DNA from 4 places in the Terrisporobacter glycolicus ATCC 14880 genome. Region 1 is predicted to be linked to each of the others. Evidence: riboswitches for the same ligand, from Rfam matches in the RefSeq annotation. Region 1 holds a riboswitch; each other region holds the start of a gene.
What was found. Region 1 has a riboswitch for lysine ahead of TEGL_RS13000 (Na+/H+ antiporter NhaC family protein). Riboswitches for the same ligand answer to the same signal wherever they lie in the genome.

Region 1 (7,993 bases):
ATTATTCCAACTATGGTTAGTATTATTTTTTATTTATTATTCTCCTTTAAAAATCCTTTAACTTTTATTGACAATTCACTAAGTTTAACTTTATACAATGATTTTCATATTAGTTTTATTTTATTAATACCAGCTATTATAATTATTATTTTATCGTTAAAAAAAGTTTCAATTTCAAAATCAATAACTATAAGTATAATAGCTTCAATAATAATTTGCTTTATTATTCAAAAAATAACTATGATAGATTTGTGTAATTATATTATATTTGGATATAAAGCCTCTTCATCCTTATCAAATATTATTAAGGGCGGTGGCATTATTTCCATGCTTAAAACTTGTTATATAATTATTATTTCATGCTGTTTAACAGGATTTTTTAGTGGATTAAATATTTTTAATGGTTTAGAGACGTATTTGAAAAAAATAAAACTAAATAAGAGTAAGTTATTTTTAGTAACCTTATTTCTTGGCTTAATAATTGCATCTATTGGATGTAGCCAAACTATAGCTTTTATTCTAACTATAGAAACACTTAAAAATAGCTACGAGAATTATAATAATGAAGATATGGCTATGGAATTTTCCAATTCCGCAATCGTTACATCTGCCTTAATCCCATGGTGCATAGCTGCACTCGTTCCTACTTCAGTCTTAGGCATAAGTAATTACAAATTTATCCCATATGCTATTTTTCTATATATAGTCCCATTTTGTCATTTATGTTATTGTATCTACTTGGATTTTTATAAAGATAAATCACAAAAAAATTTTTCTAAAACAAAAACTTTTTAGAAATAAATTTATTATTATATATTTATAGGAATGTTATTAAGATAATTTTTTATACCTTCTAATAAAAATAGTAATAGTTTTAATCGGTTATTATTAAAATTATTACTATTTTAGTTTTAAAATTCAAACTATTTTATATCAAGTAAGTCCTTTATAACCTGAGATGATATTATCAATCCTCCACAGGAAGACATAAAAGGCATACTTCCTGGTAGTATTCTATGGCCATTTGATATCTTTTCCTTAACTTCTATAGGTTGCTCTGTGGAAAATACTACTTTTAAATGCTCTATTCCTCTATCTCTAAGTTCTTTTCTCATAACTTTAGCCAATGGACAAGTATGAGTATTTGAAATATCATTAATTTCTATCTTTGTGGGATCTAACTTATTCCCCATACCCATGGAACTTATTATTGGTATGCTTTTATTTAAACATAGTTGAATTAATTGAAGTTTTGATGAAACCATATCTATAGCATCTACAACATAATCATAATTTTGACTAAATATTTTGTTACTACTTTCCTCATTAAAAACACAGTTTACTGCATTTATATTTAAGTCTTTATTTATATCTATTAATCTATCTTTTACTACTTGAACCTTATCTTTGTTTAAATTAGAATTTAATCCAGGTAATTGTCTATTAAAATCACTTTCTTCAACCTTTGCATAATCTACTATAGTTATATTTCCTATGCCAGCCCTTATTAAGGCCTCTACACAAAAACTACCAACTCCACCTACTCCTATGACAAGAACATGAGAATTTATTAATTAAATACTAAAAATCCCTTCAAATTATTGTATCTAACAATCTAAAGGGATTTTTTATATTTTATAATAAATTAAGCTATTAAATTTTCTTCCTTTTCATCTATATCTACACTTTTTCCAAGTATTTGTATTCCTATAAACATTGCTATAAATGCTAAAGGGATTATTAAATAAATTGGAAGTCCCATTCCTGCTGGTATATACCCAAATAATATGGCTATGCTTCCAACGAATAAAGCATATGGCATTTGTGTTCTAACATGGTCTATATGATTACATCCAGCTCCCATTGATGAAAGTATAGTTGTATCTGATATTGGGGAGCAGTGGTCTCCGAATATAGAACCTGTAAGCACTGCACTTATACAAACTATTATATAAGACATATCTGGACTTATAGAATGAGCTAGCGGAATAGTCAGTGGCATAAGTATACCCATAGTTCCATAAGATGTTCCTGTCGCAAATGAAATTATTCCACCTAGTACAAATATTATACTTGGTAATAAAAAAGCTGGTACAGAACCTGATAATAATTGTATTAAGTATCTAGCTGTTCCAAGTTCTTTTATTACTGACGAAAGTGACCATGCACATATTAGTATTACACAAGTTATAACTAAAGTTTTCATTCCATCTACCCATATATCTAATCCTTGTGATACAGTAAATATTTTCTTACATACACCCATTGCTATAGCAACTACACCTGCAAATGAAGCAGATTGGAATAGCGCTACAGATGCATCAGCATTAGAAAATGCTTCTCTTATTGCTACAAATGATAGTGGTGAGTTATTAAATATTTGGATTAAACTTACATCATTTCCACTCATTATTGTTGTATAACCACTGTAGTAAAATGCAAATAATGATCCAACTATTAGTATACCTATTGGTACTATAGCATTCCATATATTTAATTTAACTCCTTGAAGTGGTTCTAAATCACTATGTTCATTACTTATTTTTTCATCTATATCTTTATTAGAAACTAAATTTGTATTTCCTCTTCTAGCTCTTAACTCTGCTTCTCTCATTGGTCCAAACTCTTTTAATAGCACTGCCGTTATAACTATAAATCCAAGTATTAATATATTGTAAAATCTATATGGTAATGTACTTAAAAATACACTAAATGCATTTGTATTTACTCCTATAGCATTAAATCCATCGCCAATTAGTCCAACTTCTAAACCTATCCAAGTTGAAATTATTGCTATTCCTGCAACTGGCGCTGCTGTAGCATCTATTACAAAGGCAAGTCTTTCTCTTGAAATATTCATTTTATCTGTAACTGGTCTCATCATCGGACCTATTATTAATGAATTTGCATAGTCGTCAAAGAATACTAAAAGTCCTGCTACCCATGTTATAAGCTGAGCACTTCTTGCGCTTTTTGCTTTTTTAGCTAGTGATTCAGCTATTGCTTTTGCTCCGCCCATTTTAGCAACTAAGTTGATTACTCCACCTATTGCTAGAACTTGAAGTATAATTCCTGCGTTCCATGGATCGGCTAATGCTCCAACAGCTCTATCTACTAAATCTAAAAATGCATTAAATAGCGCAGAGAAAATATTTATACTATTTAAGTTTAATAAAAATCCACCTGACATAACTCCAATAACCAAAGATACTATAACATTCTTAGTTATAAAAGCCAAAATAATAGCTACAAGTGGTGGTAATAGTGTTAATAGTCCATACTTTTGTGCATTTATTACAGCCATATCTTGTTCAGCTGCAAAACTCGTTACGCTTGATATTAAAATCAGTATAGTTGTCATTAATAATAATCTTACATTTCTTTTTTTCATTTTATTTCCCCCTATGTGATAGTTGTGAATATTTCAGGGTTTTGTCATTTTTAATAAAATTTGCTTTGCTCATGTTAATAATGGTTTATAACATAAATCCATTATTCCATTAAGTAGTTGAAAATTAATATTTTTTAATAAAAAATATTAATTTCTTTGTAATAAAAAAACCTTGATGGCTTCATCAAGGTTAAAATTACATACTAAAAATATTCTTAGTTCTTCTCAATGATAGCTCAACACTAAAATTAGTGACAGTTGTATACATATTTTATATACACCCAGCTATATAACCTTAAAGCCTCAGTTATACGCTTCGGCAATATTTCCTTTTTTAATAAATCATCGTGCTACCTCATTATTAATACTTATAAATATTGCACCTCTACCTATATATTCACTTGTTTTTTACAGTATATAATATATGCTTTACAAATACAATACATTTTGTTCAAATTGTCAAAATTATATTTTTTTACTGTAATCATCTATGAATTCATATAATAAAATACAAAGCCATAAGGTATCCAATCTGATATATTTGAACTTAGTAAAGAGTAATTAAGCTCATCTAAAGTTATTTTATTATCATCTAATAAGTATACATAAGTTTTCTTATTTTCTTGAAATAATTTTAAATATTTAAAACTGTATTCAAAATAATCTTCCTCTTTATCATCTCTATACTGATCTCTAGAGTCATCTTCAATCATAAAGAATTTATTGTCTTTGCAGGATAAGTAAGTCAGTATTGGGTCCTCTTGTTCAGTATATTGAACTATTAACACACTATCTTCTTTTTTCTTTTTACTATTATTATAAAAATTATTCCATATTTTCTTATTTGCTACTATTTGTTCATCTTCTATAACTACAATATTATTTTTTTTTGCTTTTTCAGCTGTTAAATTCTTGGATTCTCCATAAGATTTTAATATTTCTTTTACTTTTTGTGAATCTTTTGCTGAATATATTTTAAGTTTTTCCTCACTAAAAGTATCTATAGCCTTTTTAGTATCAGCATTTTCACATCCTAATAAACTACAAAAAGTTATAAAAATAATAATATAAATTATCTTTTTCATCTTATTCCCCCCTATATACTGATTATTACTATCTTCTTTTTTTTTTTAACAATTCCTTCAATTTTCATTCTCTATGATTATGAAAATTGCGACAAATTCTTTAATTATTAATATTTATTAAAGGAAATTCTCATATTTTGTTGAATATTAGTAAAATATCTGATTACAAAATTTATGGAGGAATAGACTATGCTGTTAATCAATAATACTAGTACAAATGCTTACTTTAACTTGGCTATGGAAGAATATTTTTTAAAAAATACTACTGAAGATATATTTATGCTCTGGAGAAATGAAAGCGCTATAATTGTAGGCAAAAATCAGAATACATTATCTGAAATTAATTATGAGTATGTAAAAGAAAATAAAATAAAAATCGTAAGACGACAATCTGGTGGTGGTGCTGTTTTTCATGATTTAGGTAATATAAACTTTACATTTATTTCATGTAATGATAATACCTTTAGTGATTTTAAGCGATTTACTATGCCAATAATAGATGCTTTAGAAACTTTAAATATACATGCTGAATTTTCAGGAAGAAATGATTTACTCATTGATAATCAAAAGTTTTCAGGCAATGCCCAGTATAATTATAAAAATAAGGTAATGCATCATGGTACACTATTATTCTCATCTGAAATAAATGATTTATCTAGTGCGTTAAAAGTAAAACCATCTAAGTTTAAAGGAAAGAGTGTAAAATCTGTTAAATCCCGTGTTACAAATATTAGTAATCATTTAGACAAAAATATGACTGTTTTAGAGTTTAAAAATTACTTAATGAACTTTATAAATAGCCAGGATGAAAATAATCGTCTCTACGAATTAAGTGCACAAGATATAAATGAAATTAACAAATTAGCAGAAGAAAAATATAATACTTGGAAATGGAATTTTGGTCATTCACCTAAGTATGCTCTTAATAATGAAATTAAGTACCCTGGTGGTAATATAGAATTTAGTTTAAATGTTAAAAAAGGACTAATTAATGAGATAAAATTCTTCGGAGATTTCTTTGGTAAAAAGGATGTTTCTTATATAGAAGATATATTAAAAAATATAAATCATAATGAAAATAGTATTAAAGCTATCTTAAATAATATTGATATAAATGATTATTTTTTAAATTGCAATATAGATATATTAGTTGATGGAATAATGGGTGCAAAGTAAATTTAAAATTAAAATGAAGAATAGACCTTTGCCTATTCTTCATGCATTCTTTTCTTTTCAAAATTATCTAAATCCTTATTTAGTTTATTTCCTATTTTCCAAGCAAAAAATGTTATTAAAATTAAAGTTAATACTTTCAAAGGATTTGTTATAAAACCAATTATGTCTTTTCCTATATAACTAACTATAAAAAACATAACTAATTTTCCTGCTACTACTGCAGATACAAAGTCTGTAGTGTGTCTTTTGGCTAATCCTTGAGATATTGTAACCACACAAGCTGGTAAAAATGGACAAGCATAAGCAAAAAATAATAGCATAAACCCTTTTTCTTCTACCCAATCAATTGCTTTTTCTACTTTTTCATTTTTTAATAATTTAACAAATTTTTTATTGCTAATTTTCTTAACTATTAAAAATAGACATATAGTTCCAGCTGTAGAACCTATCCACGATATTATTAACCCTTGATACATACCAAATAAGGCCGCGTTAGCAGTAACAATTGCAACTAGCGGCAGTATAGGCAGAAAACTTTCTATAAATACACTTGTTAATCCAACAACAATAGACAATAACCAATAATCATTTACTATATTATATATGTTTTGAATATATTCCATAAATATCTCCTTTTTATCATTTTAAAATCATTATAAATAATTATACCATAATAAATTTTTTTAAATCTATTGTGAATAAATTTTCATTTTTTCTTAACAATTTGCACCTTTATACACTATTTTCTTAATTTTTTCTTACTATTTTGTTATTTATTCTTTTTAAATTCATACAAAAAAGATTGCTAAAAAGCAATCTTTTTTATTTTAATATTTGTTTTACATGTAAATCCATTTGAGGATATGGTATTGAAATCTTTTCCTCATCAAATCTAATTTTAACTTGTTCTAATAAATCATAGTATACAGTCCAGTAATCAGGTGTTTTTACCCAAACTCTTACAGCAAATTTTAAAGAACTAGGTCCTTGTTCAAATAATCCAACAAATGGCTCTGGATAATCAAGAATTAGTTTATTTTTAGCTACTATTTCTTTTAAAACACTTCTAACTTTTAAAATATCACATTCATATCCTGCTGAAAATGTTAAATCAACTCTTCTAGTTTCTTTTGTAGAATAATTTATTAAACTTCCATTTGATAAAGTTCCATTTGGTATTAATACAACTTTATTATCTACTGTAGTTAAAGTAGTATAAAATACGCCAATTTGTTCAACTGCTCCTTCAAATTGAGCCGCTTGAATATAATCTCCAACTTTAAATGGTCTAAGAAGTAAAATTATAAATCCTCCAGCAAAGTTTGATAAACTACCTTGAAGTGCAAGACCTATAGCAACCCCAGCCGAAGCAACTATAGCTGCTAGTCCTGATAACTTTAGTTCCCAGTATGCACCTGCAATTACAAGCACTAATAAGCCTTTTAAAGATATACTTATAAATGATCTTGTAAACTTTACTAATGTCATATCTACATTTCTTTTTTCTGCAAAAGTTACAAATCTTTTTGATAATCTATTTATTATTTTAAATCCTATTATTATTAAAATTGTACCTATTATTAACTTTATTCCACTACTTAGTGCCCAATCTAATATTTTTGTAGCCATAGTTTCCATGGTCATATTTTTAAAATTCATATTTTGTATTTCTTCAATCATCAATTTACCTCCAAGTCTATTACATATATAAATAAAATAATACACTTTTTCGAGAAAATTGTCTAGAATAGTTGCAAATAATTATAATAAATCATATCATGTAAATTTATGTAATTAATCTATTACATAATCATCCTTACTACTATAATAGATTTCTACAGGCTTTTCTTGACTACTAAATAAGAATGGTGTAAGAGAATACGCATAGCTTCCAGCATTATTTATTAAAATCAAATCATTAATTTCAGCCTTAGTAATAAGTATATCTTTTGCTAAAATATCAATAGCCGTACATAAATTTCCTCCTATAGTAACTATTTCTTTATTATTTTCTTCTTTATCTTTCCTCTTTATTAAACTTATTGTATAAGAATCATAAGAAGTAAAAAGTGGTTCCATCATTTTTAGGTTATCTTTTTTATTAGTATAAGACACAATAAGTTCGCTAATTGTAGGTTTAAAAAAACCATTATATCCATTTTGTACGATTAGGTATTTTGTACCTCTTGATTCTTTAATATCAATTATAGGTGTAACGTAAGTTCCACTTTTACAAACTAAAAATCTTCCACTTTCTATAATAAATCTAGTATTTAACTTTTCTTTATATTTTTTAATTAACTCATTTGACATTCTACTAAGTTTATCAATATCTAAATTT
Region 2 (7,993 bases), 690 kb from region 1:
TTTTTATTTATTGATTCTCTCTTAATTTGTTTAGAACCTGCATTTATATTTACAATTGAATCCAGTTCTTTTATTGCTTTCTCATAATCATGTTTTTTCTCGTAATTCTCTGCATTTTGCATCCTTCTTGCTTGCATATACATTGCTCTAGCTGACTCATTTTCTGAATCTTCATTTAAGGCTTGAGATAATAAAGTTAAGGCCTCACCATATTTATGATTTTCAAGTTTTTCTTGTCCTTTTATTAAAGAACTTTTTCCAGTTATTTTACTACATCCACCTGTCAAAACAGTTATTAAAACTAATATTAATAATAATTTCTTTTTCATGAAAATCCTCCCTGTTGTATAATATAGTTTATCATAAACACTAATTTTGCACATCATAAAATCTCATATAATTATATTTATACATTAATAAGTATTTATACAATTTTATTTTTAATATAAAAAAGTTCCTTACTTTTTTAGTAGTAAAGAACTTTTTTATTCTATAACTCTAAAGACAATAAATCTTCATAACTTTGTCTTTTACATATTAATTTATCGTTACCTTTATTTACAAATACAACTGGATTTTTAGGTATTTTATTATAGTTTGATGCCATAGAGTATCCGTAAGCTCCTGTAGACGTTGTTATTAATACATCTTCACTTTCGATATTTAATATACTAGTATTTGATATTAAAATATCTCCACTTTCACAACATTTTCCAGCAATAGTTACCTTATGTTCAGATTTTTCATTATTCATTTTATTTACAATAGCACATTCATACCCTGCTTGGTATAAAGAAGGTCTTATATTATCAGTCATCCCACCATCTACACTTACATAAGTTCTTACATCCTTAATATTTTTAATTGATCCAATAGAATATAAAGTACTTCCAGCATTTGCAACTAAAGATCTACCTGGTTCTAATATAAGAGTAGGCATCTTCATATTTAATTCTTTGCATTTTTCATTGCATTTATTTATAATTTTCTCGCAAAATTCTTTAATACTTCTAGGCTTATCTTCCTTAGTATAGTAAACACCTATACCACCACCAAAGTCTATCTCTTTTATTTCTATATCATATTCATATTTTAATTTTTTTACCAAGTTAAACATAACATCAACTTCTTCTTCATAAGGTTCTACCTCAAATATTTGCGAACCAATATGAGCATGAATACCAATTAATTTTACATTTTTATATTCTTTTAATCTTTCTACTGCCATATAAAAATCACCATTTGTCAATGCAAAACCAAATTTAGAGTCTATTTGACCTGTTCTAATATATTTGTGAGTATGCGCATCGATACCAGGAGTTACTCTATAAAATATGTCTTGTATCATATTTTTTTCTTTACAAAGCTTTTCTAATATATCTAATTCATAGAAATTATCTACTACAAACACTCCTACACCTAACTCAACACCCATTCTAATCTCATCTATTGTTTTGTTATTTCCATGAAATAATATTTTCTCCATAGGAAAATTAGATTTATAAGCTGTAAATAATTCTCCGCCAGAAACAACATCTAAATATAATCCTTCTTCATCTATTAGATTGCACATATATTTAGGTAAAAAAGCTTTCCCTGCATATGCAATTTTATTATTATTTTCTTTAACCTTAAAATATTTATTATATTCTTTGCAATTATTTCTAATTAATTCCTCATCAAATACATAAAGAGGTGTCTCGTATTTTTTTGCTAAATCTAGTGCACTTACCCCACCTATGTATAAATTACTATCTTTTATTTCCATTGTGCCATGAAGTTTCATATTATCCTCCTATTTTATAAATTAAATTCTTTTGCTATTTCTCTTATTGCCACTTCTTTCGAAGAAGAGTTTATTGCACATGTAATTCTTATTTCAGATGTCGTAATTAATTTTACAGCTATGTTATTATCACTAAATATTTTAAACACCTTCGAAGCAACACCACTAGTATTTTTCATGCCAAGACCTACTAAAGAAAACTTTGTTATTTGTTCATCTATAACAATACTATCCCTTGGTACAAAGCAACCAACTATTTGTTCACATTCCATTAAATCATCCTTTGGTATAGTGAATGACACATTTACTTTCCCATTAAATGGCGCTGTCTGACTTATCATATCAATACTAACTCCATCTACAGCTATTTTTTCAAATAATTTAGATACATCTTCCATATTTATATCTACTATTGTTATGGCTGCATCTTCATCACAAGTTGCAAGACCTGTAATAACTTTATCCTCTAATTTCATTTCTTTATTCCCCCTTATGTATGTTCCTTTAATATCACTACAAGATAATCCTACATATAACTCCACATTATATTTTTGTGCCAACTCCACACTTCTCGAATGCATTACTTGGGCCCCTAAACTTGCCAATTCCAACATTTCTTCATATTCGATTTCTTTTATTTTTTTAGCTTCACTAAATTTTCTTGGATCTGTAAAATAGATACCATCAACATCAGTATATATTTCACAAATTCCTTCTAATTTTACAGCCAAAGCCACAGCTGAAGTATCTGAGCCTCCCCTTCCTAAAGTAGTTATATCTCCTTCATCATTTAAACCTTGAAATCCTGTTACTATTACAATCTTCCCACCATCTAAACTTTCATTTATTTTACTAACATCGATATCATCTATTAATGATTTTCCATGAAGTCCACTAGTTTTAATATTTAATTGATAAGCATTATAACTCACTGCTTCACATCCTAAAGAGTTTAAACTCATTGATAATAAAGATGCAGATATCATTTCACCAGTAGACATTAACACATCCAGTTCCCTTTTGTCTGGAGATTTAGTTATGTCTTTTGCTAAACTTATAAAATCGTCAGTTGTATCTCCCATAGCTGAAACTACAACAACAATCTTAGCATTTTTCTTTTTTCTTTCTATTAATTTACTTGCAATAAGCTTAATTTTTTCAGTACTAGATACAGAACTTCCACCATACTTTTGAACAACTACTTTGCTCACTATTACCACCCCTTAAATTATGAAATTGCATAAAAAAAAATAAAACGCCCAAAGGTATACTTTGGACGTTAAAATTAGCCATAGTAAACCTTGTAGCTCAACACTTAGAAAAAATTCGCTTCGCTCATGTCGCCAACGACCTTAAAAACAGATCTGTTGCTACATTGCTCTTACGAATAAAAGTGACAGCCTTATACATGTTTTGCATAAGTCCAGATAGCTTATATGCCTATAAGCTACCTTCGGCTGTAATTCCTTTCCTAACATATAATTGCTTGCCAGCTATATGTTAGTACTATTAAGTACAGCGCCTCTACCTTAGGTTCTTATCTTTTTTTATTAATAATATATTAATAGCATAACATACTTTAAGATGCAATAAAAATCATAAAACTATTTATTTATTTTACAAATAATTAAATAATCTATTCAAAGATGTATCTAAGAAATATATATGTTCATTAATATTACACTTATTATGCTTTTGTTCTCTAGAAGATATAACAATAACCTTTGGTACCATAAAAAATGGTATGGTCGAGTTATCAATATCATTAGAAATATTGCTATACTTTGAACATCTAAAGCTTTCATCCAGTTCAATGTCTATTAATACTTGTAGTCTTTCTCCATAGGGATTTATATATTCTATAAATATATCATAAGTTTCATCTCCTACTTTTGCATTTCTATAAAATCTAACAGTTTCATATCCTGCACTATTTAATCTAATTGCAATTTCAGAACCTAGTAACATTTTTGTTAAACTCTTTCCCTTTTCAATATTACTTCCATTTAGATAATAAACTCCTGAATTATCTTTAAAATTTGTATAGTTAACATTACATGGAAACTTTCTCAAAGTATAATCATTACACATTTTTCTCAATGTCCTCTTTAGGGGTTTTTTGCCATTTCTTTTTTTACTATTAAATACTTTTCCCACTTGATTTTCTGTGACGCATCTTACTCTACTTACTAAATACAAAATATCTTTTTCTAATCCCACCATAGTCAATCTCCTTGAAGCTGTTTTTACCAAGTTGTACTATATTATATTAAAATCACTTAATAAAATTTACAAATAAAAAAAGGAAGATTAAAATTTTCTTCCTTTTTTTGTTAATATATTCTATTTTATATTACTCAGTTTTTTCTTTATTATCAATTTTTTCACTATTTTCTTCTTTATTTGCAGTTTTTTCTGTTTTTCCAATATTAATATTATCAAACTCTGCAATGCTTATTATATTTGAATCTGTTTTATCATAAGATATACTTACCTTATCTCCTACCATTGTTAAAGGTAGCTCTGAAGATATTTTTGATGTCCCTGTAAATATTAATTCTTTATTATTTTTTAATGTAATATAATATGTTGTGTTTCCACTTTTTACATCTTGGTTTATTCTAGATACAGTTCCTTCTACTTTTTGTAAGTTTTCACTTGTGTTAAAATCAATATCGTTCCCTTTAGATTCTAATGCTTCTTTATAATTTTTATAGGCATCTTCTTTTGTATCTCCCATTCCTATTATGCTATAATCTTCAACAGATACAAATGCTACCATTTTTACAAGATCAGCCTTATCTTTTAAGCCTAGCACATATGTTGGCTTTCCAAGAATATTATACATAACTGGGAAAGTTGCTTTATAATTTTTTTCTTGTACTTTTCCTTCTGCAGTTGTCATAGCTGCAGTTTCTGTTGCTCCAGTTTGCATATACAATTTTGATTCCTTTGTTCTAGAATCAACTAACATAAATCCTACTGTTGATTCATCTGCTCCTGCCGAAGTAATTCCTGTATACCAATATGATTTTCCATCTTTTCCATATACTAAGGAAGTTCCCTCTGATGGTAGTAATACACCTTCTTCAGATATTACTGAATTTAAAAATCCGTTTACATATAGTCCCCAATTATTTATTTGGTCCACTATAAAGCTTTCTGGTTGTATTCTATCTACCCACTTCGGTGTATCTTTAATTGAGTATATTTTAACATCTCCACTTTGAGCATCCACAATAGCTGTTCCTACTGCATTTGATCCTCCATATCCAACAGCATGTTCATATAAAGTTACAACCCAATAAGGCTTTCCATTGTCATCAATTTCAAAATTAAAATCAGTCATACCATATTTCATACCACCATTTAGATAAACATGTCTATGTAAATCTTGTAAGAAATATGCTTCTTCTTGATATACTATTTTAAGTTGTTTCCCATCAAGGTTTTGAACTAATCTCACGTCTTGCGGATCACTTGCTGATACCATAATATAACCATTAGTACCCTCTAAATTAGTTATCCATTTTATAATATCTCTATGCACGAGAGGTGCAATCCAATATAATTCCCCTTTAACACTTTGTATTGAGTAGTCACCAACTTTAGATATACTTCCTATTGCTGGTATTTCCCCAAGTTTTTTTTCTCCTAATTTTATTGCCATATCTTTGTCTACAATTCTAATTTTATCCACACTTACTGGACTCACATCTTCTGTAAAAACACTTTCCTCTACTTTTCCAAGTAAGTCTTTATAAGAACTAGCTCTAAATATAGGAGATGTTACAAAGAATGGAATAATAATAATTACAACTAACAAAACACCTGCTATTAAAAAGTTATTTTTTGCACTTTTAGATGTTCTTTCTCCTCTATCAAGCATCATGTCAAGAACACCAGCTAAAACAAAGAATAAAATTAGCATTGTAAATCCTGATGTGAAATCAAACCTCAGTACTGGTAGTTTTACAAATGCATAAATAGCTACTATTAATAAAGCTATCCCATAAGTTTTAAATATTTTTTTCATTTTTTCTCCTTTCCATTATACCTCTTATTACTATTATAACCTTTTTTTTACATGTTTAGATTAATAAATAATATATAATAGAAAATAAAAAATTACCATAGTAATATATGGTAATTTTTAACAAGTCATATGACTTAGCATATTTCTTTCATTTTTAATATTATAATTACATAATAATCCTTCGTATTCTAAATTAAGATTTTGGTTATTATAAAAGTCCTCCGGCTTCACTAGTGATGGCGACTTATCAAATATATTAATACCACTTTTATAAAGCATATCTGCCACAAAGTGTGAACATACATATCTATATTCTTTTTCTCTTGATTTATTAAATGATAAATATACTAAAGCTTTAACATCATAATTATATCTATTTCTATTGCTGTTTACTTTCATTATATTTTTTACTAATTTTTCATAACTATAATAATCAACATTTAATGAATATACTCGGCATAGCGCATTTTGCTTTATTTCATATAAGCCTTCATTTATATTTTCTTCTACAAAACCTGCAAATATAGGTGTTTTAGGATTTAATCTCCCAAATGAATACATGGGTGATAAATCTTCATTTAAAGATAAAGAAATATGAGCATAGGGACTTTTACTAACTTTTCTTATTAAATAAGATAAGAGAGTTCCCGTATAAGTTGTTACTATATAAATTTTTCTCATTTCTGCACCCCCAATTTTCTTACCTTCTGATTTTATCATAATATTCAAATTCATTCAATTCATATTTAGCTTTATTATTATTAATAATGGACAAAATATATGTACTTTTATACATACTTTTAAAAAAATTGGAAATATTATATAATTTTTTTTATATAATCTTAATAAAAATATTGATTTTGTTTAATAATGTTAAATATAATAGTTATTAGCTACCAAAATATATAAATATACTTTATTTTTTTTCCATATTGAATTAAAATTAATAATATGATTATGATAGAACTTATTACATATTAAAATTAATAAAATGAATAGAGAGGTAAAAATATGTCAAACGAAACAATTTCAAATAATTTTATAAAAAACATAATAGTTGACGATTTAGAATCAGGAAAACACGATCATATAATAACTCGTTTCCCGCCAGAGCCAAATGGATATTTACATATTGGACATGCTAAAAGTATTTGCTTAAACTTTGGATTAGCTAATGAATTAAAGGGAACAGTTAATATGAGATTTGATGATACAAATCCACTAAAAGAAGATGATGAATATGTTAATTCAATAAAAGAAGACGTAATGTGGTTAGGATTTAATTGGAATAACTTATACTTTGCATCTGATTATTTTGATGAAATGTATAAAAGAGCTATTATCTTAATAAAAAAAGGTAAAGCATACGTGGACGATTTATCTGCTGATGAAATAAGAGAGACTCGTGGGACTTTAACTGAGCCAGGTTTTGATAGTCCATATAGGAATAGATCTATAGAAGAAAACTTAGATTTATTTGAAAGAATGAAAAATGGTGAATTTGAAAATGGTAAAAAAGTTTTAAGAGCTAAGATAGATATGTCTTCTCCTAATATAAACTTTAGAGATCCTGTTATATACAGAATTTCTCATGCATCTCATCACAACACTGGAGATAAATGGTGCATATACCCTATGTACTCATTTGCTCACCCACTAGAAGATGCTATAGAAGGAATAACTCACTCTATATGTACTCTAGAATTTGAAGATCAAAGACCTTTATACGACTGGGTTGTTAGAGAATGTGAAATGGAAAATATTCCAAGACAAATTGAATTTGCTAGACTTAACTTAACAAATACAGTAATGAGTAAAAGAAAATTAAAATTACTAGTTGATGAAGGAATTGCTGATGGATGGGATGATCCTCGTCTTCCTACTATATCAGGTGTAAGAAGAAGAGGATATACTCCAGAATGTATACGTAACTTCTGCGCTGAAATAGGTGTATCAAAAGCTGATTCTAAAGTTGATAGTAGATTATTTGATCACTTCTTAAGAGAAGACTTACAACCAAAGGCTCAACTTGCTATGGGAATATTAAATCCTTTAAAATTAGTTATAACAAACTATCCTGAAGATCAAAGTGAAATGATAGAACTTGAAAATATAGCTAAAAATGAAGAAGCTGGTACAAGAGAAGTTCCATTTAGTAGAGAAGTTTACAT
Region 3 (7,993 bases), 1.8 Mb from region 1:
CCATATATGTAAATTGATAGTTATCGAATGCTGCTTCTTTATATGCTTCTTTAACTAATGAATCTACATCAGCTTTTGATAATGCTTCAACATTTGCTATATCAATTGATCCATTTTTAAATTCTGCTTGAGTTGTATCAGCATTTATAACTTTAAATACTAAGTTTGGAGTTTTAACTTCTCCACCAAAGAAACCTGAAGCAGCTTCAAATTTTACATAAGAACCACTTTTATATTCAGTTAATTTATATGGTCCACATCCAATTGGTTTATTTAAAAGATCAGTTTTCTTTGTCCATTCACCCACAGGAACTTCTGACCATATATGTTTTGGTAATATTTGTACTGTACCTAAGTTAGTTACTGCTGGTGCATATACTTTATCAAATTCTATTTCTATAGTATTTTTATCAACAACTTTTAATCCTTTAATTTTATCAGCTTTTCCATCGTGATAATCTTTCGCACCTTTTATATTTTGAACATCTCCATAATATCCACCTGTATAATCACCTGATGCCATACTTGTAAAAGTAAATGCCACATCTTCAGCTGTTACATCTTTGCCATCATGCCATTTAACATTATCTTTTATTTTGTATGTAATCGTTTTCTGGTCATCAGAAACCTCGTACTTATCTGCTAAATACTTTTCTAATTCACCTTTATCATTAACTGTCATTAAAGATGCATAAACAACTGATTCAACATAGTGATCCATTGCTATATCTGAAACAAGTGGGTTAAATATCCCCTGTGGTGCTGTATTCATAGAATATACTATCGTATCCTTTGCTTTTCCCTCACTAGTTTCTGATCCTTTTGAACTACACCCTGTAAGCGCTGTACACAATAGGGCTGTAACTAAAAATAAACTAATTACTTTTCTTTTCATATTTTCCTCCTGTCGTAATTCCCTATGATTTAATATTTTTGTATATATTTTAACATTGCTTTCTTATTATAAATGATAATCACGATTTATGTCTAATTGATAATATTTATATGCAAAGTAACAATATAGATTTTTTTAATAATTAAAATAAAAAAAGAAACAGGAATTTTCCTGTTTCTTTTATATATTTAAAATTTAAAAACTAGCAAGTGAAGAATAATTTAGCTATTCCACCTTTTGAAGTTTCTCTGTATTTATCCATCATATCTCTACCAGTTTCGTCCATTATTTTAACTATTTGATCGAAAGTAACTTGATGCTCTCCATCAGTTAATAATGAATAGTTAGCAGCATCTAACGCTCTTTGAGCACCCATTGCATTTCTTTCTATACATGGTATTTGAACGTATCCGTAAGCTGGGTCACAAGTCATTCCTAAGTGATGCTCTAAACCGATTTCAGCAGCATATTCTATTTGTCTTAATGATCCACCTTTTAAGAAAGCTATTGCTGCAGCAGCCATTGCACAAGCAACTCCTACTTCACCTTGACATCCAACTTCAGCACCTGAAACAGATCCATTTCTCTTAACAAGAACACCAACTATACCTGCTACAGCTAAAGCTTCAACTAATTGCTCATCAGTGTATCCTTCATAGTCTTTCATTGCGAAGAATATTCCTGGTAAAACACCTGCAGAACCACATGTTGGAGCAGTTACTATAACATATCCTGATGCATTTTGCTCTGAAGCAGCTAAAGCATAAGCATAAACTAATGTATTTAATTGCTTATTAGCAAGATATTGCTTATAGAAGTATCCAGCTTTTCTTTCTAGATTTAATTTACCTGGTATAACTTCTGTAGCTTTTAAACCATCTTCTACTGATTTTTTCATAGCATCTTTAATAGTTACTAAGTAATCCATTATATCAGCATCGTCGTAAGTCTTTACGTAGTCTACGAAGTTTTTGTTGTTTTGGTTACACCAAGTTATTATTTCTTCCATTGTTGAATGAGGGTAAGTGTCGTTTCCACCTGCATTTCTCATTCCTTCTTCAGCTATTGTACCTCCACCAACAGAGTAGATAGTCCAATCTCCCATTACGTTTCCATCTGCATCTATAGCTTCTAACATCATACCGTTTGGATGATATGGTTTAACTATATCTTCTCTCCAAAGTATTTCAACTTCCTTTGGCTCAAGCGTTTTCTTGATTATATAATCAGTTAAATGCCCTTCTCCTGTTGCAGCTAAACTTCCGTATAAGTGAGCTTTAAAGCTAGCAGCTTCTGGGTATTTGTTCTTAAATTGTTCAGCAGCTCTTTGTGGTCCCATTGTATGTGAGCTTGAAGGTCCATTACCTACTTTGTAAAGTTCTTTTAGTGATTCCATTTTATTCCTCCTCGGGGATTTTATATATTCTTTTGCTTGTAATAAGAAAACATATTCCTAATTAACATTATATTTTTCCAATAATAATAATTTAAGAATTATTTAATTTTATAAATATATTTATAAATATTAATTTTTATAAATATTAAATAACACATAAAATATTTTACCTAAAATCCGACAAAAAATCTAGATGTTGTTTTAGGTAATTTTTTACATTTTTATTGATTTTTTCATTTTTTTGTACTACTATTATTAATAATTTAAAAAACTATCTTAACCTAGGGTAGAGGTGCAGTGGTTAAAAGTATTTGAAAGTAGTCGGCAGACGTTGATATTCAAAGAAAGGAATCATTGCCGAAAAGGTAATCTTTGCAAAGATTATTTTTGGGGTTATACATAATATGTATAACACTGTCACTTATTTTTAAGTGGTGAGCTACAAGGTTTACTTTGACATGTCGTTTTAAACGTACAAAGTATACCTTTGTACGTTTTTTTATATATATAAAATATAAAGCTCTCCCTTAAATTTTCTCTATGTTATTTAATGTTAAATCTAAAATATATTACGGGGTGATTAAAAATGAAAAAAATTAATGTTGCTTTAGTTGGTGCCACTGGTATGGTGGGAAGAACTTTTATAAAGGTTTTAGAAGAAAGAAATTTTCCAATAGATAATATCTATATGTTCTCTTCTGCAAAATCTGCAGGAAAAACTGTTAAATTTGTTGGGAAAGATGTGGTTGTAGAAGAATTAAATGAAAACTCTTTTGATAAGGATATACAAATAGCTCTATTCTCTGCTGGTGGTGGAATAAGTCAAAAATACGCACCAATCGCAGCTTCTAAAGGAGTAATTGTTGTTGATAACTCAAGTCAATGGAGAATGGATCCTAATGTTCCATTAGTTGTTCCAGAGGTTAACCCAGAAGCAGTAAAAAATCACAAGGGAATAATTGCAAACCCAAACTGCTCTACTATACAAGCTATGGTTCCTCTTAAACCATTACATGATAAATACAGTTTAAAAAGAGTTGTTTACTCAACTTACCAAGCCGTATCTGGTTCTGGTGTTAAAGGAGTTCAAGATTTGGAAGATGGAATTCAAGGAAAACCAAACACTTTCTATCCTCATCCAATAGCATTTAACTGTCTTCCTCATATAGATGTTTTCGAAGAAAACGGATATACAAAAGAAGAAATGAAAATGGTAAATGAAACTATGAAAATCTTAGAAGACTATAATATTAAAGTTACTGCTACTACTGTAAGGGTTCCAGTGAAAGGTGCTCACAGTGAGTCTATAAACTTAGAGTTTAATAAGCCATTTGAGTTGGAAGATGTATTTACTGCTCTAAAAAACACTGAAGGTGTTGTTGTTGTTGATAATCCAGCAAACAATGAGTATCCTCTAGCAGTTGATGCTGAAGGTCATGATGAAGTTTATGTTGGAAGAATTAGAAGAGACTTCAGTGTGGATAATGGTGTTAATATGTGGGTTGTTGCTGACAACATAAGAAAAGGTGCTGCTACTAACGCAGTCCAAATAGCTGAATTATTATTAAAATATGATTTAGTATAAAAATGAGCTTTAATAAATATTAATTAATAGAGATTAAATTTAAGGTAAAAAGGAGAGGTTTGTTTATGATTTTTAAAGGTTCTGCAGTTGCTTTAGTTACTCCATTTGATGAAAATGGAAAGGTTAATGTTAAAAAGATAAAAGAATTAGTGGATTTTCAAATTGAAAATGGCACTGATGCTATAGTTGCTTGTGGCACTACTGGGGAAGCCAGCACTATGAATGACGAAGAACATTTATTAGCAATCAAAACTATTGTTGATGCTGTTGATAAAAGGGTTCCTGTAATAGCTGGAACAGGTGGAAACGACACTGCTCACTCCATCTATATGAGTCAAGAAGCTGAAAAATTAGGTGCAGATGCTCTTTTAATTATAACTCCTTACTATAATAAAGCTAATAAATCAGGACTTAGAAAACACTTTGTATCTATTGCAAATAGTGTTAAACTTCCTATAATTTTATACAATGTTCCTTCACGTACAAAGGTTAATATACCACCTGCTCTTGTTGCTGATTTAGCTAGAAATGTGGATAATATTGTAGCTCTTAAAGAAGCTTGTGGAGATTTAGCTCAAGTAGCTGAAGTTTGCAGATTAGTTCCAGAAGGCTTTGCTGTGTATTCTGGTAATGATGACTCAATACTTCCTCTACTTTCTCTAGGAGGATCTGGAGTTATATCAGTTCTAGCTAATATTTGTCCACAGGAAACTCATGATTTAGTATCTAAGTTTATGGATGGCGATGTAGAAGGCTCTAGAAGATTACAATTAGGTATGAAACCTTTAATAGATGCTTTGTTTATAGAAGTAAATCCTATACCAGTAAAAACTGCTGTCAATTTATTAGGATTTAATGTGGGAGATTTAAGACTTCCTCTAGCTGAAATGGAGGAACAAAATTTAGAAGTTTTAAAAAGAGAATTAGTTAATTTTGGACTAAAAATACAGGAGGCAACATGTTAAGAGTAATTATAAATGGTTATAGCGGTAGTATGGGTAAAGTTTTAACTAAATGTGTTAATGAAGATAGTGAGCTACAACTTGTTTGTGGTGTATCTAGAGATGAATTAGATGTTCCATTCAAAACTTACCATAAAATTAGTGAAGTAGAAGAAAGTGCTGATATCATCATCGATTTTTCTCATCACTCTACTATATATGATGTTTTGGATTATGCTACAAAAACAAAAATTCCTTTAGTAATAGCAACTACAGGGTTTAATGATGAAGAATTAGGTGAAATAGAAAAAGCTTCGGCTATTATTCCTATTTTCCACTCTTCTAATATGTCTCTAGGTGTAAATGTCCTAGTTAAATTAGTTAAAGAAGCTGCCAAAGCTCTTAATGGGTTTGACATAGAAATAATAGAAAAACACCATAATAAAAAACTAGATTCACCTAGTGGCACAGCTGTTATGATAGCTAATGGAATTAAAGATGTTTTGCCAGAAAGTGAATGCATATATGGAAGATATGGTCGCTCTGAAAAGAGAAAGCCTACTGAAGTTGGTATTCATGCCATAAGAGGTGGAACCATAGTAGGTGAACACACTACTATATTCGCTGGTCATGATGAAGTTGTAGAAATAAAACATACAGCTCAATCTAAGGATATTTTTGCAAAAGGAGCTATTACTGCTGCAAAATTCTTAGTAAATAAAGAAGCTGGATATTACAACATGAACAATATGTTAGACTAAAACTAGACAAAATTTGGAGGAGAACGATGGTTAACTTAAATGATGCTTATGAAATAGCTAAATATATAAAAGATGCTGAAAAACAAACACCTGTAAAAGTTTATATTTCAGGTGATATAAAAATAGAAAAAAACGACAAATACAAAGTATTTGGTCAAGAGGGTTCTTATATTTTAATTGGTGATTATAAAACTATAATGAAAGATGTGGAAAACTTTAAATCTTCTGTGGATGATATTCATATAGAATATGATAGAAGAAATTCAGCTATCCCTCTTTATAATTTCTTACATGCTGAGGCTAGAATTGAGCCAGGTGCATTAATAAGAGATATGGTTACAATAGAAAAAAATGCCGTAATTATGATGGGTGCGGTAATAAATATAGGTGCTGTTGTTGGTGAAGGATCTATGGTGGATATGAACGCTGTAATAGGCGCTAGGGGAATGCTTGGTAAGAATGTACATCTTGGGGCTTGTTCTGTCGTTGCTGGTGTTCTTGAGCCACCTTCTGCTACTCCTGTTATAATTGAAGATGATGTATTAATCGGTGCAAATTCAGTTATTCTTGAAGGTGTGAGAGTTGGTAAAGGTTCTGTTGTTGCTGCAGGCTCTGTCGTTACAAAAGATGTTCCTCCAGGTGTTGTAGTAGCTGGCTCTCCTGCTAGAATAATTAAGAATAAAGATGAAAAAACTGCTGACAAAACAAAGGTAATGGAAGATTTAAGAAAATTAGATTAATCTAAAAATAAAGTTAATAAAAGGAATAAGCTGATTTTCAATCAACTTATTCCTTTTTATATTCAAATCCAAATAATTTAAATATAAAGTAAATAATTATTATCCAACAAAATTCATCAATATAGGTACTAACATAACTGTTAAGACACCAGAAATACCTATAGACAGAGATGACATAGCACCTTCCACCTCTCCCATTTCTAGGGCTTTACTTGTACCCATAGCATGAGCTGCTGTACCCATAGCTATTCCTTTTGATACAGGGTGCTTTATCTTTCCTATTTTTAATACTAAATCGCCTAATATGTTTCCAAATATACCTGTTGCAATTATACAAACAACAGTTATAGATTCCACTCCACCTAAAGCATTAACTAATGATACTCCCATTGGTGTTGTAATTGATTTTGGTAAAATAGAGTAAACTATTTCGTTATTTGTTAAAGTTAATTTTCCTATAACAGTTATTATTATAAAAGAAGTAACTACTCCTACCACAATTCCAATTAAAATTTCTTTTATATGCTTTTTAAATAAATCAAACTGTCTGTAAAGTGGTACCGCTAAGACTACTGTAACAGGTCCTAACATAAAATTCATTATGTCTGCACCTATTTTGAAGTTTTCATAAGGTATATTTGTAATTTTTAAAAATAATATAATTAGTATTATGCATATTAATAAACCATTAAATATAGGTTTTTGGGCCTTTTTCTGTATAAACAAACCTATATTATAAAAAGCTAAAATTGTTACAAGTCCAAATAATTGTGTATTTAATATCTGCTCCATTTACTATCTCCTATCCCTCTTACTATGCAAATCTTTCTTCTGATTCTTCTTCCTCTATTTCTACTTTCTTTTTATGAATCATAATATCTACTGTTTTACCTGTTACCAGCATAATAATCATCGTTGCAGCAGTTGCGCTTAATAATAAAACTACTATATTATCTCCTATCAAACCTAATGAGTTTATAAGAGATACACCTGCTGGCACAAAAAATATAGCCATGTTATTAAGTAGAAAATCTGATACTTCTCTTATAGTTTCTTCTTTTATTATTTTAAATTGAAGCAATAAGAATAAAATTATCATTCCTACTATTGTTCCAGGAATTTTAATAAAATCACTACATAGAGAACTGATTAATTCTCCTCCTGCCCATATTCCAAATATAATTCCTAATTGATTAAATATTTTCATACTACCGTCCTCTTCTTTTGAATTTAATATAAAAATTATACAACATGATTTCATTTATATAAATATGAATATATAAATTTTATTTTTCATATTTTAACATTATATATAATATCTTCACCATATTTATATTATCATAGTGAAAGGAGTAATTACAAAAAATCAGGAAAAAATAAAAGGCATCGTTAATAAACAACACCTTTTTATCTATTCTTATAAATCTTTAAAGTATTCTATTCCCATAGCTTCTCTTACTTCTTTTAAAGTATGAGCAGCTACTTCTCTAGCATTTTCACTACCTTTTCTTAACACTTCATATAAATATGCTTTATCTTTTTCTAATTCTGATCTTCTTGCTCTTATTGGAGCTAATTCAGCTTGAAGTACTTCGTTTAAGTATCTTTTTACTTTAACATCTCCAAGACCACCTCTTCTATAGTGGGCTTTTAACTCTTCTACGTAAGCTTTGTC
Region 4 (7,993 bases), 1.1 Mb from region 1:
TCAGTTTTATTCTTTGGTTTAACACTTGTTCTTACAATAAAACCATCTAAAGTAGTAGACATTATAGGACAATACTTAACGCCAGCTTTGTTAATAGCATTAATATTTTTAATAATAATGGGTGTAGTATCACCACTTGGTGATTTAAATGAAGCACCAGTAATAAGCAATATATTCTCTGAAGGTATATCTCAAGGATACCAAACAATGGACCCATTAGGAGCAATAGCACTATCTGCAGTTGTAATTATTTCTCTTACTCAAAAGGGATATACAGAAGAATCACAAAAGATAAAATTAACTTTACAAGCTGGACTTGTAGCTGCAGTAGCCTTAGTTATAGTATATGGAGGTTTAACATATTTAGGTTCAACTGTGGCTCATCAATTTGCTGGAGTTAGCCCAAAAGATATAAACCAAACTTCACTAATAGTTGGCATAACAGAGCAATTATTAGGAAAACCAGGAAAAGTAGTCTTAGCAATAATAGTTGGACTAGCATGTTTGACGACAGCTATAGGACTTGTATCAGCAACAGCACAATACTTTACTAAAATAACTAAAGGTGCTTTAAAATATGAAACTATAGTTATTGTTGTATGTATATTTAGCGCAGTAGTATCTAACTTTGGTGTAAGTACTATAATACAATTTTCTGCACCAATATTATCAGTTATTTACCCTGCAACAATAGTTTTAGTAATAATGACTTTATTTGGTCACAAAATTAAAAATGACAATGCATTTAAAGGAGCAACATATGTGGCACTACTTGTAAGTATTCTTACAGTTGCAAATAACATGGGCTTCGAAATTGCATTTATAAATAAATTACCACTTAGTACTTTAGGATTTAACTGGATTATTCCAGCAATCATTGGAGGTATTATAGGAAGCATTATACCAAACCATAAGGATGATAAGGGATATGACAGAATTGATGACGCCTTATAAACATTTAAATACTATACAATAATAAAAAAGTCTGAGGGATTTAATTTTCTCTTAGGCTTTTTTATTTGCACTTAAAGATTTTATTATGACTAACTATATATTAATTCTATAAAATATATAGATATTCAACAAAATATTTAATATAATTAATATATAAAATAGAAATATTTGTAAAGCAAGAAGGGATTGAGTAAATGAAAAAAGTAATAATGCTATTAACTATATTATGTTTATTTGTTGTAGGATGTAGCAAAAAAGAGGATACATCATCTTATGATAAATATTTAGAAGATGGGAAAAGAGCAGCCACAAATGAAGAATACGATAAAGCAAAGAACTTATTTGGTTTAGCAAAAGAGGAAAATAATAATGAAGAAGAAGCAAATGCACTTTATAAGCAAACAAATAATTTAATAGAAGCAATTGATTCTAAGGAAAAGAAACACTACGATGTGGCAATACAGCTTTGTGCATCAATAGAAACAATAAATAGTGAAAGTGACATAATAAAAAAGGCTGCAACGGATTTAAAGAAAAAGTGTGTAAACTTAAAGAATAATCCTGACCAAGAAGAAAAAGAAGAAAAAGAAGCAAAAAAAGAAAAGAAAAAGACAGTAAAAGATAAGGCTAAAGAGGAAAGCAAAACAGCTAAAAATATTAAAAATGATTATAAAAATAAAGCTAAAGAAGCTAAAGATTTAGCAGTTAAAAGAGATGGTATATTTAGATATCAAGCAGCATTAATAAAGACTCTAAGATCTTATGATATGAAGGACGTTGAAAGTGCAAAAGCAGTTTATGAGTTAAGTGATGAAATGTTAAATAATTTATATAAAGATTTAAAAACAAATTTGGATAAAAGTTTATTTAATAAGTTGAAAAAAGAGCAAGTTCAATGGGTTGAGGAAAAAATGGCAAAAGAAAAGGGGCTTAGAAAGGATAAACTTTTTATGTACCAAAGTCTTGCCACAATTACCATTGATAGATGTGAGAAGTTCAATGAAAGGTATTATAGATAATAACAAATATTGGTACTTTAGTTTTCATGGTTAATTTAAAAAATTGCTTTGAAATTTAATTAAATTTAGTGAAAAACATTTACAAAATTCATTAAATGGCGTATAATTAATACATAAATTTAAACTAAGTATAAAAAAGATAGAGGAGCGGTAATTAATAGTACTAGTAATTAGTAAAAGCATAAAAATTTACTAGGAAAGGAAGTATCGCCGAAGTTGTATAATTGAAGCTAAAAAGTTGTACAGCTGGGGATGCAGAGAATATCTGTATCACTGTCACAAATTATTTTGTGGTGAGCTATCATTTAAGGGATAATATATACTTAAATATACTGTATCCATTTTAGTGTATTTTTGTATTTACGTAGCCTTGAGTGTTAAGCTCAAGGCTTTTTTTATTGTAAGTTATGTTTTTCTGATTTATAGATAAATTACAATAACCAACTTATTGACGCGAGTAAGGTTGTTGACAAAGTGGTAGCAACATAATTCACTAACACGTCATTCGAGCCAAGCAAATTTTTTATATGGGAAATATCTATTGTAGAGGAGAGACATCATGGGAGAAAATAAAAAAATAAAATTATGGGCATTAGTAATGCTTATATTTGTTCCTACTTTTAATTTTACTAACATCGCAAGTAACGCAGTATATTTAGGGGCAACTGCTATACCTTCATGGGTGATAGTATCAGTACTATACTTTTTACCACTGTGTGGAGTTATAGCTGAAATGGCATCTTTTAACAAAGACAAAGACGGTGGAATTTATACTTGGGTAGAACAAGCAATAGGTGAAAAATGGGCATTCATAAGTACATGGTCTTATTTTATAGGTATACTTTTCTATCTACAAATGGTCTTTTCCAGAATACCTGTAGCAGCATCATGGGCTTTACTTGGAAGAAACGTATTTACTGATTCCAATGCTTATTTGTTGCCAATACTATCAATATTTATATGTATAGCTATGACATATATAGCAACAATAGGTGTAAGTAAATTCTCTAAGCTGGCTGATTTTGGAGGGAAATTTACTCTAGCAGCAACAATAATATTTATAGTAATGACTGTAGTTGGATATTTTAACGGAACACCTTCTGCAACTGAGTTTAGTGTGGAAACAGTTGTTCCAAAATTTAATGTAAGTTATTTCTCAACTTTTTCTTGGTTGCTATTTGCAGTATCAGGTTCAGAAGTTGCAGGGACATATATAAAACAAACAGAAAATCCTAAAAAGACATTTCCAAAAGCAATGGTTATAGCAACTATACTTATAGCATTATCATATATACTTGGTTCTGTGGCTGTACAATTAATAGCATCACCAGAAGTTTTGGAAAGTGCTGGTATAAAAGATGCAGGGTATGTGGTTTATAGTATAGTAGCAAACAACTTTGGAATAAATGGAAAAATAGTAGTTCAAATATATGCGGCGATATTCTTAGTAACATCAATAGCAGCTTATATAATATGGATGGAGTCTCCAATAAGAGCTATGTTTGGAGAAGTTCCAAAGGGAACATTCCCAGAATTCTTAGTTAAGAAAAGAGAAGATGGAACATTAGTAAACGCACTATGGACCCAATGTGCAATATTAATAGTATTAATAGCCATACCACTATTTGGACTAAAGTCTATAGATGCATTCTTTAAATTGTTAACAGACTTATCAGCTTTAACAGTTGTTATACCATATATAATCCTTATGTGTGCATATATGTCATTTAGAAAAAATAATAAAAACATTGATTTTAAATTCTTTAAATCAGATGTACTTGCCTACACTATGTCAGGAATAGCTTTAGTACTATCTTGTACAGGGTTCTTGGGAGCAGGTCTTGACTATGTCGTTGGATCTAGTGGAACAGAAGCTATTTTACTAATAGTAAAAACCTATGGTGGACCAGTAATTCTTATAAGTATGGGACTTGCCATAAGATTTATATCGCAAAAGTCTTATAATAAATCCAATGAAGGTAGATTGGAAGATAAGAAAAAGGCTATGTAAGATGTTTGATGAAAAGTAAGCAGATATAATTGAAAGCGTGTATTTTCTTATTGGAAAGTACATGCTTTCTTTTGCTTTACTTTAAAGATAGAAGAGAAAGTTAAAAATATGCTTATAAAATTAAAAATAAGAAATTTTATTATGTGAATTATTGTTGATTTATACTTTAAGAAGTATATAATTAACAATAGAGTGATTTTTAAAAAAGAAATTAGTATTTAAGTTTTGTTATTATAAAATTATTATAAAAAGTCATATTGCAAGACTTGGATAATTGAAAGCTAGTTATTTCAATTACTTGAGGTCGTACTACTATAAGAATGAATTCCATTAAAACAAGGATTGAAACTTGGAGTAATTGCAGCGGCTCAGCAAGAAAAAATAAGTGTTTTTTTATACTTATTTTTTCTTCCAAAACACAACTAAAAATTCTACCACCAAGGATGAATAATTTTCTACATAGTATAATTTACAATTTACAATTAATTAATAAAATAAAACTTTTATTTATATAAAAAAAATCATAGTATTGATATATTTGTTGGAAAAGAATAATATACCTAATACATACAATAGTGAATGATAAAATCCAATTAAAAATTGAAAAAGTGATAATATGGATCAGTAATTACTACTTTTCCTTACTTTAAAGGCTGTATATATACAGCCTTTTTCCATGTCAAATATTGAAATAATAAAAAAATTCATGTACTAATTAAATAAATTTGATATTATAAATAAGAAATTCAATATTTATTTTGGATTGCTAAATTATAATAAATTTACATTTAGGAGTGTTGCAAATGTTAAATATTTGTTTATGTGATGATGAAATAGATGTTTTAGATTGTTATTCACATAAGATAAATGAAATTTCATATAAGCATAATTATGCATTTAAGATTGAAACCTTTAGGAATGGTGAAAGTTTAATTTTTGATATAGAAGAAGACCCAAATAGATTCAATATAATAATTATAGATATAATAATGAAAAGTATTAATGGAATTGATACAGCAAAGATTTTAAGAAATCGTGGATATAGTGGAATAATAATATTTTTAACTTCAAGTAAAGAGTTTGCACTAGATTCATTTGAAGTAGAACCATTAAACTATATTCTAAAAGATGATAGTAATAACAGGTTTGAAGATATATTTTTAAAGGCTGCTGCTCAAGTTGATAAAAATTGCAATAAGAATATAATTATTTCTAGTAAAAATCAAAATAAGGTTGTTAATTTAGATAGGATTCTTTATATGGAAAGTTTAAATAAAAAAGCTATATTACATAATATTTATGGAGAAAGGGAAGAAGTAAATATTGTTTTTAAGAATATATATGAAAAGATTAAAGAACATGGATTTATTCGTTGTCATAAGTCATACATAATTAATATTGAGTATGTAAAATCATTTAATAATTTGGAATGTAGGTTACAAGGAGGGGTTACTGTGCCAATAGGTAGAAAATATTTAAAAGATTTTAAAAATATGATTGTGGAAAAAGAGTTTGGAAATATATTATTGTAACTTATTTAAAAGAATGAGGTAAGCATATGAGATTAAATCTTGTAGAAGGAATAACTTTTTCATTAATTTATTTTTTTAATAAGTTTTTCATGAATTATGTTAAGGAATTATTGCAACTAAGAAACAAAAGTTTATCAAAAGCATTTCCAATGATTATGTCTATTGTATCAATGGGATTAATTTGTAAAAAAATTTATATTCCAATTGTATATATTTTGATATTTTTAACATATATGGTCTTATTTAAAATAATTTTCTTCGACTCAATAGGAGTCATATATTGCGTAATTATAAATCAAATGTTTCATTTAATGTTATTTAGAGATATTGTTGTAGGAATTTTAAGTGTAATATCAAACAAAAGTATGTACCAAACTGTTCAATGTTATGAAACTTATATATTATCCTTTGGTATATCTAGATTATTAATGTTACTTCTGATGATTAATTTTAAAAGAAGAAGTACATTAGATATGGCAAAAAAACTATTAATTAATAGAAGAAAGCTGCTAATGAGTAATTTATTAGTTGTTAGTTTAGTTATTATATTGCTTAATTCCAACTATACCTACTACTATTCAGGAAATATTAGAACAACTACATGTATTATGCTATTAGAAAGAATTTTAATAGGATTTTGTTTTTATTTTTCATTAAGTATGAAAATTAAATCAATAAAATGGGTGGAGGAAGAAGTTTTGTATAAAACCACTTTGATGAATTTAGAGTATAATAATAATCTAAATAAGAAAGTTGATGAATATTCTAACTTGCTAAAAATGTATAATCATGATTTCAAAAATATATTATTTAATATTAAGGATCTTATTGAGATAGGAAATACAGAAAAAGCTAAGGACATAATATGTGAGTTTGATAAAAAAATTGAAAGTATTAAAACATATAATAAAAAATTTTCAAATAATCCTGTAATTAACACTTTATTTAATAGATTATATGAAGAATGTGAAAATGAAAATATTATTTTTGATTGTGACTGCTATATTGCAAGTAATCTTAGCATAACAGAACTGGATCTGATAAATATATTTAATAATTTGTGCCAAAATGCTTTTGAAGCTTGTATAAATCAAAGTGAGAATGAAAAAAAATGGATAAGCTTTAAAAGTTATGTTAAAGATGATAATTTAATTATCTATCAAAGCAATTCATTTAATGGAAATATAAATTTTAAAAATGATAGATTAATTACTACTAAATCCAATAAAAAAATTCATGGCATAGGTGTGGAAAGTATAAAATATATAGTTTCTGGGGTAAATGGCATGAATATTATAGATGTAGATAAAGAAAAGAGAGAATTTAAATTTTTAATAAAAATACCCTTGTCAATAAAAGAAAAAATATAATGTTTCTTACTATAATTATGCTGTTCGGTTATGAAAAAGTGTCGTTGGCGAAATATATGTGTTTTTGTAATGAAAATAAATTATTATTAAGAGTAAAATATGGTGAAAATTAGTTGTAAAACTAACTTTTTAGTAAATCATAAATAATGATTAAAATAAATATGATAATTTAATATTATACAGAGCGCTTGTAAATTAAATATTTTAATTATTGAAAGGGGAATTTAAATGGATAGTAATACAATAATTAATATATTGGATAATCAAAAAAACGGCATTATAATAATAAACAAATGCAAGGAAGTATTGTATGTAAATAAGACAACTAGAAAATTATTAGGAAATGATTTAAATCAATTATTAGGAGACTATTTAAATTGTAAAAATACAATTATAGAAAAAGTCCATTGTCAAAATACAAGTAAATGTAAGGATTGTATTATTAACAATACTATTGACAATGTTATTCAAACTAAAGAAGAACAAGTACTTAATAGTATTAAAGTAAGTAAAAATAATATGAAGATAGAATTATCAATGAAAATATCTTTATATGAAGATCAATACGTATTAATAGAATTGTTTAACTTAGATATAGAAAATAATCAAATGAATTTTTTAGCATTATTAGCAGATAAATCTAAAGATATAATGTTTTTTAAAAATGAAAAATTAAGATATGTTTATATAAATAAAACATATGCTGATTTTTTAAATAAAGACACAGACTATATTATAGGAAAAAGGGATATTGATTTAGTAAATGAAAATTTGCTTGATAAAAATTTATATGAGCAGTGTTTAGTTGGAGATTATGAAACTTTAGAAAAAGGTTCATATTATTGTGTTGAAACATTAGGAGAAAATTATTTTAGAGTATCTAAGGAAAAGATAGATGGAGGCGTGTTGTGTATAGCTAGAGATATTACTGATGAATTAAAAGCTATAAAAAAATCAGAAAAAGATCAATTAACAGGCATATACAATAGAAATAAGTTTCAAGATATAATAAATAAAATATATTTGAATAAGGAAGATGAATATTATCTTGCCTTGATAGATTTAGATGATTTGAGGAATTTGAACAATAAATATGGTCATCTTAAG

Region 2: it holds a riboswitch for lysine, as region 1 does, so the genes downstream of both, TEGL_RS09580 (aspartate kinase) here and TEGL_RS13000 (Na+/H+ antiporter NhaC family protein) in region 1, are expected to answer to the same signal.
Region 3: it holds a riboswitch for lysine, as region 1 does, so the genes downstream of both, TEGL_RS01920 (aspartate-semialdehyde dehydrogenase) here and TEGL_RS13000 (Na+/H+ antiporter NhaC family protein) in region 1, are expected to answer to the same signal.
Region 4: it holds a riboswitch for lysine, as region 1 does, so the genes downstream of both, TEGL_RS07265 (amino acid permease) here and TEGL_RS13000 (Na+/H+ antiporter NhaC family protein) in region 1, are expected to answer to the same signal.

What each region holds. Positions count from the first base shown of each region.
Region 1 covers NZ_CP117523.1:2,613,641-2,621,633, forward strand. The annotation lists gene TEGL_RS19835 (Na+/H+ antiporter NhaC family protein) at 1-795, shown strand, start outside; gene TEGL_RS12995 (tRNA threonylcarbamoyladenosine dehydratase) at 924-1,571, opposite strand; gene TEGL_RS13000 (Na+/H+ antiporter NhaC family protein) at 1,646-3,391, opposite strand; lysine riboswitch at 3,616-3,787, opposite strand; gene TEGL_RS13005 (DUF4362 domain-containing protein) at 3,880-4,476, opposite strand; gene TEGL_RS13010 (lipoate--protein ligase) at 4,666-5,652, shown strand; gene TEGL_RS13015 (TVP38/TMEM64 family protein) at 5,685-6,275, opposite strand; gene TEGL_RS13020 (mechanosensitive ion channel family protein) at 6,475-7,332, opposite strand; gene TEGL_RS13025 (diaminopimelate decarboxylase family protein) at 7,447-7,993, opposite strand, start outside.
Region 2 covers NZ_CP117523.1:1,919,889-1,927,881, reverse strand. The annotation lists gene TEGL_RS09590 (tetratricopeptide repeat protein) at 1-329, opposite strand, end outside; gene lysA (diaminopimelate decarboxylase) at 491-1,786, opposite strand; gene TEGL_RS09580 (aspartate kinase) at 1,801-2,997, opposite strand; lysine riboswitch at 3,119-3,321, opposite strand; gene TEGL_RS09575 (hypothetical protein) at 3,404-4,009, opposite strand; gene TEGL_RS09570 (hypothetical protein) at 4,140-5,822, opposite strand; gene TEGL_RS09565 (hypothetical protein) at 5,940-6,503, opposite strand; gene TEGL_RS09560 (glutamine--tRNA ligase/YqeY domain fusion protein) at 6,834-7,993, shown strand, end outside.
Region 3 covers NZ_CP117523.1:345,564-353,556, reverse strand. The annotation lists gene TEGL_RS01930 (peptide-binding protein) at 1-895, opposite strand, end outside; gene TEGL_RS01925 (L-serine ammonia-lyase, iron-sulfur-dependent, subunit alpha) at 1,098-2,291, opposite strand; lysine riboswitch at 2,571-2,741, shown strand; gene TEGL_RS01920 (aspartate-semialdehyde dehydrogenase) at 2,878-3,876, shown strand; gene dapA (4-hydroxy-tetrahydrodipicolinate synthase) at 3,942-4,841, shown strand; gene dapB (4-hydroxy-tetrahydrodipicolinate reductase) at 4,835-5,578, shown strand; gene dapD (2,3,4,5-tetrahydropyridine-2,6-dicarboxylate N-acetyltransferase) at 5,605-6,318, shown strand; gene TEGL_RS01900 (LrgB family protein) at 6,418-7,110, opposite strand; gene TEGL_RS01895 (CidA/LrgA family protein) at 7,133-7,525, opposite strand; gene trpS (tryptophan--tRNA ligase) at 7,736-7,993, opposite strand, start outside.
Region 4 covers NZ_CP117523.1:1,481,441-1,489,433, forward strand. The annotation lists gene brnQ (branched-chain amino acid transport system II carrier protein) at 1-954, shown strand, start outside; gene TEGL_RS07260 (lysozyme inhibitor LprI family protein) at 1,149-1,973, shown strand; lysine riboswitch at 2,106-2,282, shown strand; gene TEGL_RS07265 (amino acid permease) at 2,533-3,984, shown strand; gene TEGL_RS07270 (LytR/AlgR family response regulator transcription factor) at 4,788-5,516, shown strand; gene TEGL_RS07275 (GHKL domain-containing protein) at 5,543-6,886, shown strand; gene TEGL_RS07280 (diguanylate cyclase) at 7,115-7,993, shown strand, end outside.